DNA from 3 places in the Arthrobacter sp. FW306-1B-F12A genome. Region 1 is predicted to be linked to each of the others. Evidence: riboswitches for the same ligand, from Rfam matches in the RefSeq annotation. Region 1 holds a riboswitch; each other region holds the start of a gene.
The links. A riboswitch is a leader RNA that binds a small molecule or an ion and turns the genes downstream of it on or off. The one in region 1 is predicted to bind cyclic di-AMP.
Positions count from the first base shown of each region.

Region 2: it holds a riboswitch for cyclic di-AMP, as region 1 does, so the genes downstream of both, AC3WJU_RS14490 (M23 family metallopeptidase) here and AC3WJU_RS03560 (hypothetical protein) in region 1, are expected to answer to the same signal.
Region 3: it holds a riboswitch for cyclic di-AMP, as region 1 does, so the genes downstream of both, AC3WJU_RS17935 (aggregation-promoting factor C-terminal-like domain-containing protein) here and AC3WJU_RS03560 (hypothetical protein) in region 1, are expected to answer to the same signal.

Region 1 covers NZ_JBYSXD010000004.1:102,999-106,265, forward strand. Annotated here, with positions in the region: gene AC3WJU_RS03555 (PucR family transcriptional regulator) at 1-755, shown strand, start outside; gene AC3WJU_RS03560 (hypothetical protein) at 914-2,029, opposite strand; cyclic di-AMP (ydaO/yuaA leader) riboswitch at 2,044-2,189, opposite strand; gene AC3WJU_RS03565 (flavin-containing monooxygenase) at 2,274-3,267, opposite strand, start outside.
Region 2 covers NZ_JBYSXD010000029.1:29,881-33,147, forward strand. Annotated here, with positions in the region: gene AC3WJU_RS14485 (iron-dependent transcriptional repressor DtxR) at 208-903, shown strand; cyclic di-AMP (ydaO/yuaA leader) riboswitch at 1,029-1,236, shown strand; gene AC3WJU_RS14490 (M23 family metallopeptidase) at 1,239-2,057, shown strand; cyclic di-AMP (ydaO/yuaA leader) riboswitch at 2,203-2,369, shown strand; gene AC3WJU_RS14495 (NlpC/P60 family protein) at 2,375-3,139, shown strand.
Region 3 covers NZ_JBYSXD010000045.1:14,135-17,401, forward strand. Annotated here, with positions in the region: gene AC3WJU_RS17930 (sensor histidine kinase) at 1-1,323, shown strand, start outside; cyclic di-AMP (ydaO/yuaA leader) riboswitch at 1,488-1,661, shown strand; gene AC3WJU_RS17935 (aggregation-promoting factor C-terminal-like domain-containing protein) at 1,664-2,401, shown strand; gene AC3WJU_RS17940 (bifunctional glycosyltransferase family 2/GtrA family protein) at 2,562-3,267, shown strand, end outside.

The DNA.
Region 1 (3,267 bases):
GCCAAGGCGAGTCCAACGCGGTGGCGGCCGTGGCGGGATGGAAGGAGATCCAAGGCAGGGGACCGTGGCAGCTGGTGACCGTGCTCGATGCTGCGGACAGTGGCGGCGTCTCTGATCCGATCGCGGCGACCCTGACGCACCGCTCCGCCGCACTGCAGGCTACTATCGGGGTCGATTCCGTGCTTTTCAGCGCCGGGACTGAGACGCACTCGGTCCTGTTGTTCCGCGAAACGGGCGGACGGGCAGAGCATGCCCAGGTCCTGGTCCACTATCAGCTGGAACTCGCCAAGCGCGCCGGCCGAAAAGTGGACCGCGTCATTCTTGGCATCAGCGAGCCGTTTGCGGCTATTCGCCAACTGGGCCGGGCGTACCGGCAGTCGAAGCTCGCGGCCCAGGCTGCCGCCGTCGATCCTCCGCTCGGCGAGCTCGTGGACAGCCGCTCGGCCGGGATCTATCAGTTGTTCGAACGGCTACAGGCGCCCGGGGGCTGGGACGATTCGGGTTCCGTGCACTTCCAGGAGATCGAGGACGCCGACCGCAACGGCGAGCTGCTGCCCGTGCTCGAACTGCTTTACGACAGCGACGGCTCCGTTCAGGATGTGGCCTCGAAGCTCCACCTGCACCGCAGCAGCATCTACAACCGACTGGCCAGGGTCCGCCAGCTTATCGGAGCGGATCCGCTGAATGGCGCCACCCGGCTCGAACTCCACGCAACGCTCAAGGCGCGCCGCTGGGCTGGCCGACCGCGGATTTGAAGCGCAGGTACCGGAAACCGCGCTGGCCTACTTGTTGAACTGCCTCAACTGAAGGCTGCAGCGCCAGCGGTCCGGGCGGTGCTGAATCATCTGCGTCCGGGTGTTCCGGCAGCACCGTCCGTGCCACTCGACGGCAAATGCTCGATGCCCTCCCATCCTCACTGCAGTGCCTTGGTTGCTGCGTCCAGAATCGACCCAAGATCGACGCCCGGTTGGGTAGGCGGTGGCGTCGGTGTGGGGCTGGCCGGGGTCCGCGGCTTCCAAGAACCTGTGGGTGCGGGAGTCGGAGACGCTGGATCCGTCGGATCCGGTGTCGGGGTTGGGCTAGCGGGTCCGGTCGGACCGGGGCTGGGAGCAGGCGCAGGCTGGGCCGGAACCGGGGTGGAAGGAACAGGCGCCGGGGTGAGGCTTGGGGGCAGCGCTGACGGGAGGGCAGGAACCTGAACGGAGATCGACGGTGCAGGGACGCTCGACGATTCGACAGCTACCGGTCCTTGCGGCGAATGCTGCGCCGGGTCCCCGGCCTGGCCGGACTTGGCGCTCGGGGTAGCTGCCGAAGGTGATTCCGCAGCGCTGGGGGAGGTGCTTGGCGTCGTGGAAGGAGCGCCGGATTGCGTGGAGTCCTGGCTGTCTGCGCTGGCAGCGTCCTGGGCACGGGATTCCTGGCCGAAGAAGGGCAACTCGAGGGCTTGTCCCAGGGAGCCGGCGGCCAACAAGATGCCTAGGGCACCTGTCACCACTGCCATTCGGTTGCTCATCGTCCGGACGGCGGCGGCCTTCTTGAGGACGGCGTGTGGTTCACGGCTGAAGGAGGAACCGGTAAGGGTCGCCGGACCGGCGCCGGCGCGGGTTGCCGCGGGAAGTGCCGTTGTGGCTGCGTTCTCGGTTTTGGCCGACTCTGCTGCCGCGCGAGCCAAGGTCGCAGCAGACACCGTCGGTATGGCCGCAGTGGCCGGCTCAGCTGTCGCAGGAGCCGCGGTCTCGGCAGCGACAGTCGGTATGGCCGCAGTGGCAGGTTCTGCCGCCGCGGCAGGCACTGTTTGAATGGCCGCAGTTTCGCTGGCTTCTGAGGCCCGCTTCCGTTCGGCTGCGCGGGCGGCCGCGCGCGTTGTGGGTGCCGCCGTCGTCGGTGTTGCCGTGGGGGTGGGCGCCGCCGTCGAACTCAAAGGTTCGGAAGCCGCCGCAGCGATGAACGGTTCGCTGTCTGTGGCCCGACGACGTCCGGTTGGTTTGGTGCTCTCGCCCGCCACTTGGGCACGGCGAGGCTGATCCATGGTTGGGGACATGGTGATTGCCTCTCAACGCCTTCGAGGTTAGCTGTCGGGTTCGGACGAGGCCGTCCGGCCGCGCGTGGCGGCTTCACCCCAAGGGCCTGAAGTGGGCCCGGAGACTCTGGGTCCCCCGTCTCTGCCGTGGGTCTGGCGGATTCCGGGTTGCGGCAGAGCTCGGCGTCAACCCGGAAGCGGCCCGGTTGGGGACTGGGTCGCCCCTCGACGTTACAACAGCCGGCATGCAATGTCACATTTGAATAACGGGCGCGGTGACCCGTTTTTGCCCGGCCTGGCCGGCGATGAGTCCCGCGACGTGTTCGGCGTCGCGGCCGACCCCGCCCACGAGGCCGGAGGTCAACCCGTATTGGAAGGGCATGCCCACAAAGAACAGTCCTGGGAGTTGTTCCACGGCGCCCCGGAGGGTGAGCGGCCAGCCGTCCTCATCCGTGGGAAGTCCTTGGATCCAGCCAAAGTCCGGTTGGTAACCAGTAGCCCAGATGACCGTGGACACCGGTATCGCGTGGCCTTCATCGGTCAGGGGTTGGCCATCGCGCGTGCCCTTCAGGCGTGGTAGGCGGGTGACTCCCGCGGCGTCGAGCTCCCGCGTTGAGGTCCGGATCAGTGGCGCGCCGTGCTGGGTGAACCCGAGCGCGACCTTGCGGCCGATAGGGGTGGATCTGTTCAGCACCTTGTGGATGAAGAGCCACCAAAGCCCGCCGGCGTATCGCGTCACGGGGCCCGGAATGTGGAACGGAGGGTTTCCTGCGATGTAGGTGCGGTGCGTGGGTGCGAGCTCCAGGGCGATTTCGACGCCGGAGGTGCCGGAGCCGACCACCAGGACATCTCCGGGCGGAATTGAGTCCGGGTTGGAGTATTCCGCTCCGTGCAGTTGGTGGATGCCTGGATCGAGATCCCTGGCGAACGCCGGGACCCGTGGCTGTGTATTCGGGCCCGTGGCAACAACAACGTTTCTCGCCAGGATCGACCCGGCGATCGACTGCACCCGGAACCGGCCGTCCTCCCGCTCGATGCCGACGACGCGGGCGCCATGGCGTACCGGGAGTTCCCAGTTCGTGGCGTAATTCTCGAGGTATTCGGCCATGGCGTCTTTGCCGGGAAAGGTCCCCCGGGCGGCTGGAAATGGCAGGCCGGGAAGGGAATCGTGCTGCGCCGGGGTGAAGAGGCGCAAGGAATCCCATCGGCTCCGCCACACGTCGCCGACGCGGGCCTGCGAGTCCAGG
Region 2 (3,267 bases), on a different contig from region 1:
ACTCCCCAATTCTGCCTGACGCCGCAGTCGGGGGCAGAACCGAAGGTGTCATAGTCCGCCACGTGGAAACCATTGTTCGGCCGGCTCAGGAGAGGACGGCGGACCGGGCGGTGGACAAGCGCCGGAATTATCCGGAGTAATTCCAAATAAGCTAAGCTTGGAGCTGGCGAAAATACGCAAGATACTGCGCTCGAGGAGCTGAGCTGGATGACGGATCTGATCGATACCACTGAGATGTATCTTCGGACCATTTTGGAGCTTGAAGAAGAGAACATCGTGGCTCTTCGCGCCCGCATCGCCGAGCGCTTGCGGCACTCCGGCCCCACCGTTTCCCAGACGATCGGGCGGATGGAGCGCGACGGCCTGGTGATTGTGTCCAACGACCGGCACCTTGAGCTGACTGAAACGGGCCGGAAACGCGCCACCGAGGTCATGCGCAAGCACCGGCTCGCCGAACGGCTCCTGGCAGATGTCATTGGACTGGACTGGGCCTACGTGCACGATGAAGCGTGCCGTTGGGAGCATGTCATGAGTGAGCGCGTGGAACGGCGGCTCTATGAGTTGCTGGACCACCCCACGGAATCGCCCTATGGCAAACCCATTCCCGGACTCGAAGCGCTGGGTGGAGCCGCGTCCCACGCCTTTACGGATGGCGTGGTCAACCTTCTTGACGCGATGAACGAATATTCACCTGAAAACCGGGTCACCGTCAGCCGGCTGGCTGAACCGATCCAGGTGGAACCGGAACTTCTGGTCCAGTTGGACGAGGGCGGAATCCGCCCGGGCGCCAGGGTGTCCCTGGAGCGCGTAGGGGAGTACATCTCCGTTCGCGTGCCCAATATCGAGGGCGCGCTGGAGCTGCCGCCTGAGGTCGCCTCGCACGTGTTTGTCACGGTCGCCTAGCCGGCCCGGCGGGGTCGCCCGCAAAGATAACGAAATTATTACCGTGGGGCTTAATCCCCTATAGTTAAATACTGGCGCCGATACCAAAGCGTTACCTGATCCGAAGCCGAGTTCTGCCAGCGGATCAGGTGGATTAGTCCATTCACTGGCAGAAACGGAGGAACCACCATCGGCTGTCGAAAGACGGCCTTGGGGTGAAGTCCGTAGCGGAAGTGCAAACAACGCAAGGCCCCTCCGGGTACCTTGCGTTTCGTGCCCTTCGCGCGGACCGGGTCCACGATCTCTCTGGCCCGAATCCGACAGCTAACTTCGCAGGCTTGCCAGAGAGGAAAACCTTGACCACGCAGAACACCAGGGGCCGCAGGCGCGCGTCCGGTCCTACTGCTGAGCTGCGGAGCACAAGCGCCGTCGAGCACGAGCGGCCGCGCGATCCCCATCGCGAACTTCGCCGCCGCAAGGGTCCTTTGCGACAGATGGCCGAATTCGCCGCCGCGAGCGGAGCGGGACAGAAGGCCGGAGTGGCCCTCGCCACGACGGGCCTCATCCTGACAGTCGCCATGCCGGGCACCGGCGCCATGACGGCCACGGCGGATTCAAGCCAGGCCGCCTCGGCTGTGGGCACCCAGCCCGAGATTCCGGCCGCGGCAAGCGCCACGATCGACTTCAGCCGTGCCGCAGTGTCAACCACGGCGGATCCGGACAGCAAGCTCAAGCAGCTCTTGAGCGCACAGTCCGTCGGCACCATCAAGACCTCGTCCTCCAAGGGCACCCTGGGGGCGCCCCTGGACACCCTGACCACGGCCTCGCCTTTCGGCTACCGCGTGAATCCCATCACGGGCGGTTTGGGGGAGTTCCACCGCGGCCAGGACTTCGTGGCCCAGTGCGGCACCCAGGTCCATGCTGCCGCGGCCGGCAAGGTCACCTTCGCCGGCTGGCATCCGTATGGCGGCGGAAACCGCATTGTGGTGGACCATGGCAACGGCCTGGAAACCACGTACAACCATTTGTCGTCGTTCAACGTCCAGGTGGGCCAAACGGTTGGCCGAGGCGATGTCATCGCATTGAGCGGCACTACGGGCGCCTCCACGGGCTGCCACCTCCACTTTGAAGTCATGGTCAACGGCGACGTCGTTGACCCCCTGGGCTGGCTGTAGCCAATCCGATGGAAGTCTCTCGCATGCTTGTCACGCTCCGTGACCTGAATGTGACATTCAGCCAAAACTCATGTACCGTCTAACTCGCATCAACTTTTAGAGAGTTGATGCACTCGGGTGGATTGCCTAGCTCTGCCACTGCCCGAGGTTCCGTTCGCAAAACATCGTCTGGCAGAGGCGGGGGACCCACTTTTGGTCATCTTCACCGATGGCCTTGGGGTTAAGTCGCACGACTTCCGAGAGGGAGGAGTGTGGCCGGATGACTCCCATCCGAATCCGACAGCTTACCTCGCGGGCATAGGGAGAGGCCTCTTAACGTGTCTTCACGCTCTACTGTTGCGCGCCACCGTGCCGTGGTCACCAAGACCAACTCGCTTGCCGTTATCGCTAAGACTGTCGGCAGCAACGCCGGTGGCGTAGGCCGTCAGGCAGCCGTTATCGCAGCTGCTTCCGGTCTGGTGCTCACTAGCGGTATCGCAGCCAACGCTGCAGAAACCAACGTTCCCCGCGAGTCCACTTCGACCTCCGCCCTGGAAGTCCAGTCCATCGCCCAAGCCAGCATTTCGGCCGACTCCTCCGTCGCCATCAAGTACGAACGCCCGGTGGTTTCCACCGAAGCTGCTCCGGTTGTCGCAGCTCCGGTTGCCACCCAGGAAGCCGCTCCGGCTTCGCAGGCTGCCACGGGTGCCGCTACCGGCTCCTCGACGCTTTCTGTGACCGCTGCTGTTTCGCCCGCCACGAAGGTTGCCAGCGGCAAGGGCGCAGCGATTGCTGCCGCAGCTTACGCTCAGCTTGGCGTTGCCCAGGACTGCACTGCCCTGGCCTCGAACTCCCTGGCCGCTGTTGGCATCAACTTCCACGGCTGGCCGGCAGACTACCTCTCCCTTGGCCGTACGGTCAGCGCTGCTGAAGCGCAGCCGGGAGACCTGGTCTACTACCAGAACGGTGGCATGGGCATGGCCCACATCGCTGTTTACGTCGGCAACGGCATGGCAGTCCACGGCGGCTGGAACGGTGGCACCACCGCCCTTTACAGCGTCAATGTCGGCTCCGGCCCGGTCTTCATCCGCGTTGGTGGCTAAATAGCCCCGGTTACATAGCTTCACTGGAACATCCCCGCTGGTCCGCCGGTGGGGATGTCCTGTTTTAACGAGCGTGCGCTTACGTGTCCGGCACATGAACTTTGACCGACACTGCGCTGGAACCCCCG
Region 3 (3,267 bases), on a different contig from region 1:
TTCCTCACGAAGCAGCTCGATCAGCAATTGATGCAGGCCTCCCACGGCCGCCCGCCGCAAGGCAACCCTGGCGGCCGTCCGGACCCGCTGGACCCCCGCGGCCAGAGCATCGGCACGCTCAATGCACGCATCCTTGCAGGCCAGGTGAGCAGTGATGCCGGCTTCTTGTCCTCCGATGCCACACGTGCGCCGTTGTCGCCCAGCGACGCCCGAATCCTGTCGGCGCTCCCGTCCGATGGCCGCCCGGTTGATCGCACGCTGTCCACTGGCGGCTACCGGCTGGTGGCCACCGAAACTCCATACGGCGATGTTGTCATCACAGGTCTCCCTCTCGCCTCGAAAGAGGACACCGAGGCCTCCCTCGTCTGGACCATGGTGCTGGTCTCCTTGGGCGGACTGGTCCTGATCGGGCTGGCCGGAACCGTGCTGATCCGCCGTACCATGCGGCCTTTGGAGCAACTCTCCGACGTCGCCACCAAGGTGTCGAAACTTCCGCTCGACGCCGGTGAAGTGGCCCTCGCGGTGCGTGTTCCGGCGTCGGCGGCCCATCCGAGCACCGAAGTGGGAAGCGTCGGCCATGCTTTGAACCTGATGCTGGACAACGTCTCGAGCGCCCTCGAGGCCCGCCAGCAAAGCGAAACCAAGGTGCGCCAATTCGTCGCGGATGCGTCGCACGAACTACGCACTCCGCTGACCGCCATCCGCGGCTACACCGAACTCTTGCGCATGACCGAGACGTTCACCGAAGACGGGCGCAAGTCGCTGGGCCGGGTGCAGAGCCAGTCCGAACGCATGACCACCCTCGTGGAGGACCTCCTTCTCTTGGCCCGGTTGGACGAAGGGAAGGCCCCGGAATTCACCGATGTGGACCTCACGCAGTTGGTGATCGAGACCGTCAGCGACGAGAAGGTCATGGCCCCCGAGCACATCTGGCAGCTCAAGCTCCCGGATGAGCCCCTCACGGTCCGCGGCGACACCACCCAACTCCACCAGGTTTTGGCGAATCTGCTCTCCAACGCCCGCAAGCACACCGAGGCGGGAACCACCGTGGTCACGGGCGTGATGCGCTCCGCCGATGGCAGCGCCGTGGTGACCGTGACCGACAACGGCCCGGGCATCCCGCCTGAATTCCAGGGCAGGATCTTCTCCCGCTTTGCCCGTGCCGACGCCGCCCGGTCCGGCTCCGAGGGCACCTCCGGCCTCGGCTTGTCCATTGTGGAATCCATCGTTCAGGCGCACGGCGGCACGGTCGAAGTGGCGTCGCGGCCTGGCCGGACGGAGTTCGCGGTGCGGCTCCCGGCGCTCAGGACTGCCCCGGCCTGACGGGCGAACCAGAAGAGTACGACGCCGGTGCGCGGCGCGCGCAAGTCGACGCACCGGCGTCGTGATCTCCGTTACCTAAATGTGACTTAAGCTGGATCCTCCTGTACCGTCGAATAGGTGCGCTGGATCATTCCGGCCACCGCCGGGTAGGCGCCGAGCTCTGCCACTCCCCGGTGCCCAACAGTCCAGGCAGAGACGGGGGACCCAGGTCTCCGGGCAAGCGCTCATGTTGAGCCAGCCCTAGGGGTGAAGCCGTGCCGCCACGTTCCGCCGTGGCCACGGCCGGATGACCTCATCCGAATCCGACAGCTAACTCCGCAGGCGTCGAGAGGCAATCACCATGTCTGATTCCAAGGATCAGTCGCGCCCTGTTGCGCGCCACCGCGGCGAACCTGCCCGGAGAAACAAGTCACGTTCCACGCTGAGGCGAGCCGCCTCGAACCTCGGCACCGGCCAGCGCATGGCAGTTGTTGCCGGCGTCGTTGCCGTGTTCCTCGGCGCAGGCGCTGCCACCCAGGCCGCCGGACAAGCCATCAACGCCCAGGACATGAGCCGCACGTCCGAATCCCGCACGGTGGATCACTCAGCCACGCCTTCGGCCACCGCCACGCCGTCGGCGAGCGCAAGCGCGAGCCCCACGCCGAGCGCTGCGTCGACGCCAAGCCAGGCAGCCGCGCCCGCTCCGGCCGCCGTCGCGCCCCAGGCTGCCGCACCGGCCGCACCCGCTGCACCCCCTGCTCCAGCGGCACCGGCTGCACCCGTCGCCGTCGATGATCCCTCCGGCGCCCAGGCCTACGCCGCAAGCATCCTTCCCTCCTACGGTTGGGGCCAGGGCGAAATGTCGGCCCTGATCACCTTGTGGAACAAGGAATCGGATTGGCGCACCACTGCCACCAACGCCTCCAGTGGCGCTTACGGCATTGGGCAGTCGCTGCCGGCCGAAAAGATGGCGTCCGAAGGCGCCGACTGGCAGACCAACTACCAGACGCAAATCCGCTGGGGCCTGAACTACATCAAGGAACGCTACGGATCGCCGTCCGCGGCATGGTCCTTCCACTTGGCCCACAACTGGTACTAAGCCAAGAGCCAACCACAAAGTACGTCGAGGTCCGTCCCTTCCGGGGCGGGCCTCTCCGTTTCTTGGCCAGGCAAGTGATGCGCCACGCTGGTCACACATCCACAGCCACGTCACAGGTTCCGCCTAAAGCCTTCATATTCGGCAACGGCACTCTGGATACATGACGCTCATCGAATCCACCTCCGGAACCCTGAAGGACCCCGCGGTGGTGCCGCCGGGCCTTCCCATCCAACCCAGCACTCCCATCCAGCGCGGCACGGGGCGGCGCGCCCCCGTGGACACCCACACCGCCATCCCCGTCCTCGACGTCACCATCCCCGTCTTCAACGAGGAACGCGATCTCGAAGAGTGCCTGCGCAGGCTTCACGGCCACTTGCGCGAATCCTTCCCGCATGGCTTCCGCATCACCGTGGCTGACAACGCGAGCACGGACGGCACGTTGAAAATCGCGGAGCGCGTAGCCCGGGAACTGCCTGAGCTCGCGGTTGTCCACCTTGACGAGAAGGGACGCGGCAACGCCCTTCGCAGGGTGTGGCTTGCATCGCCGTCGCCCGTTCTGGCTTACATGGACGTTGACCTTTCCACTGACCTCGCCGCACTGGCGCCCCTTTTGGCGCCGCTGATCTCCGGCCATTCGGACCTCGCCATCGGCACACGGCTGACCCGTAACTCGCGGGTCGTCCGCGGCCCCAAACGCGAGTTCATTTCGCGCAGCTACAACTTGATGCTGCACTCGTTCATGGGTGCCCGCTTCAGCGATGCCCAATGCGGCTTCAAAGCGATCCGGGCAGACGTCGCCCAGCAGATCCTCCCGCACACCATGGATAACTCGTGGTTCTTCGACACCGAACTCCTGGTCCTCGCCG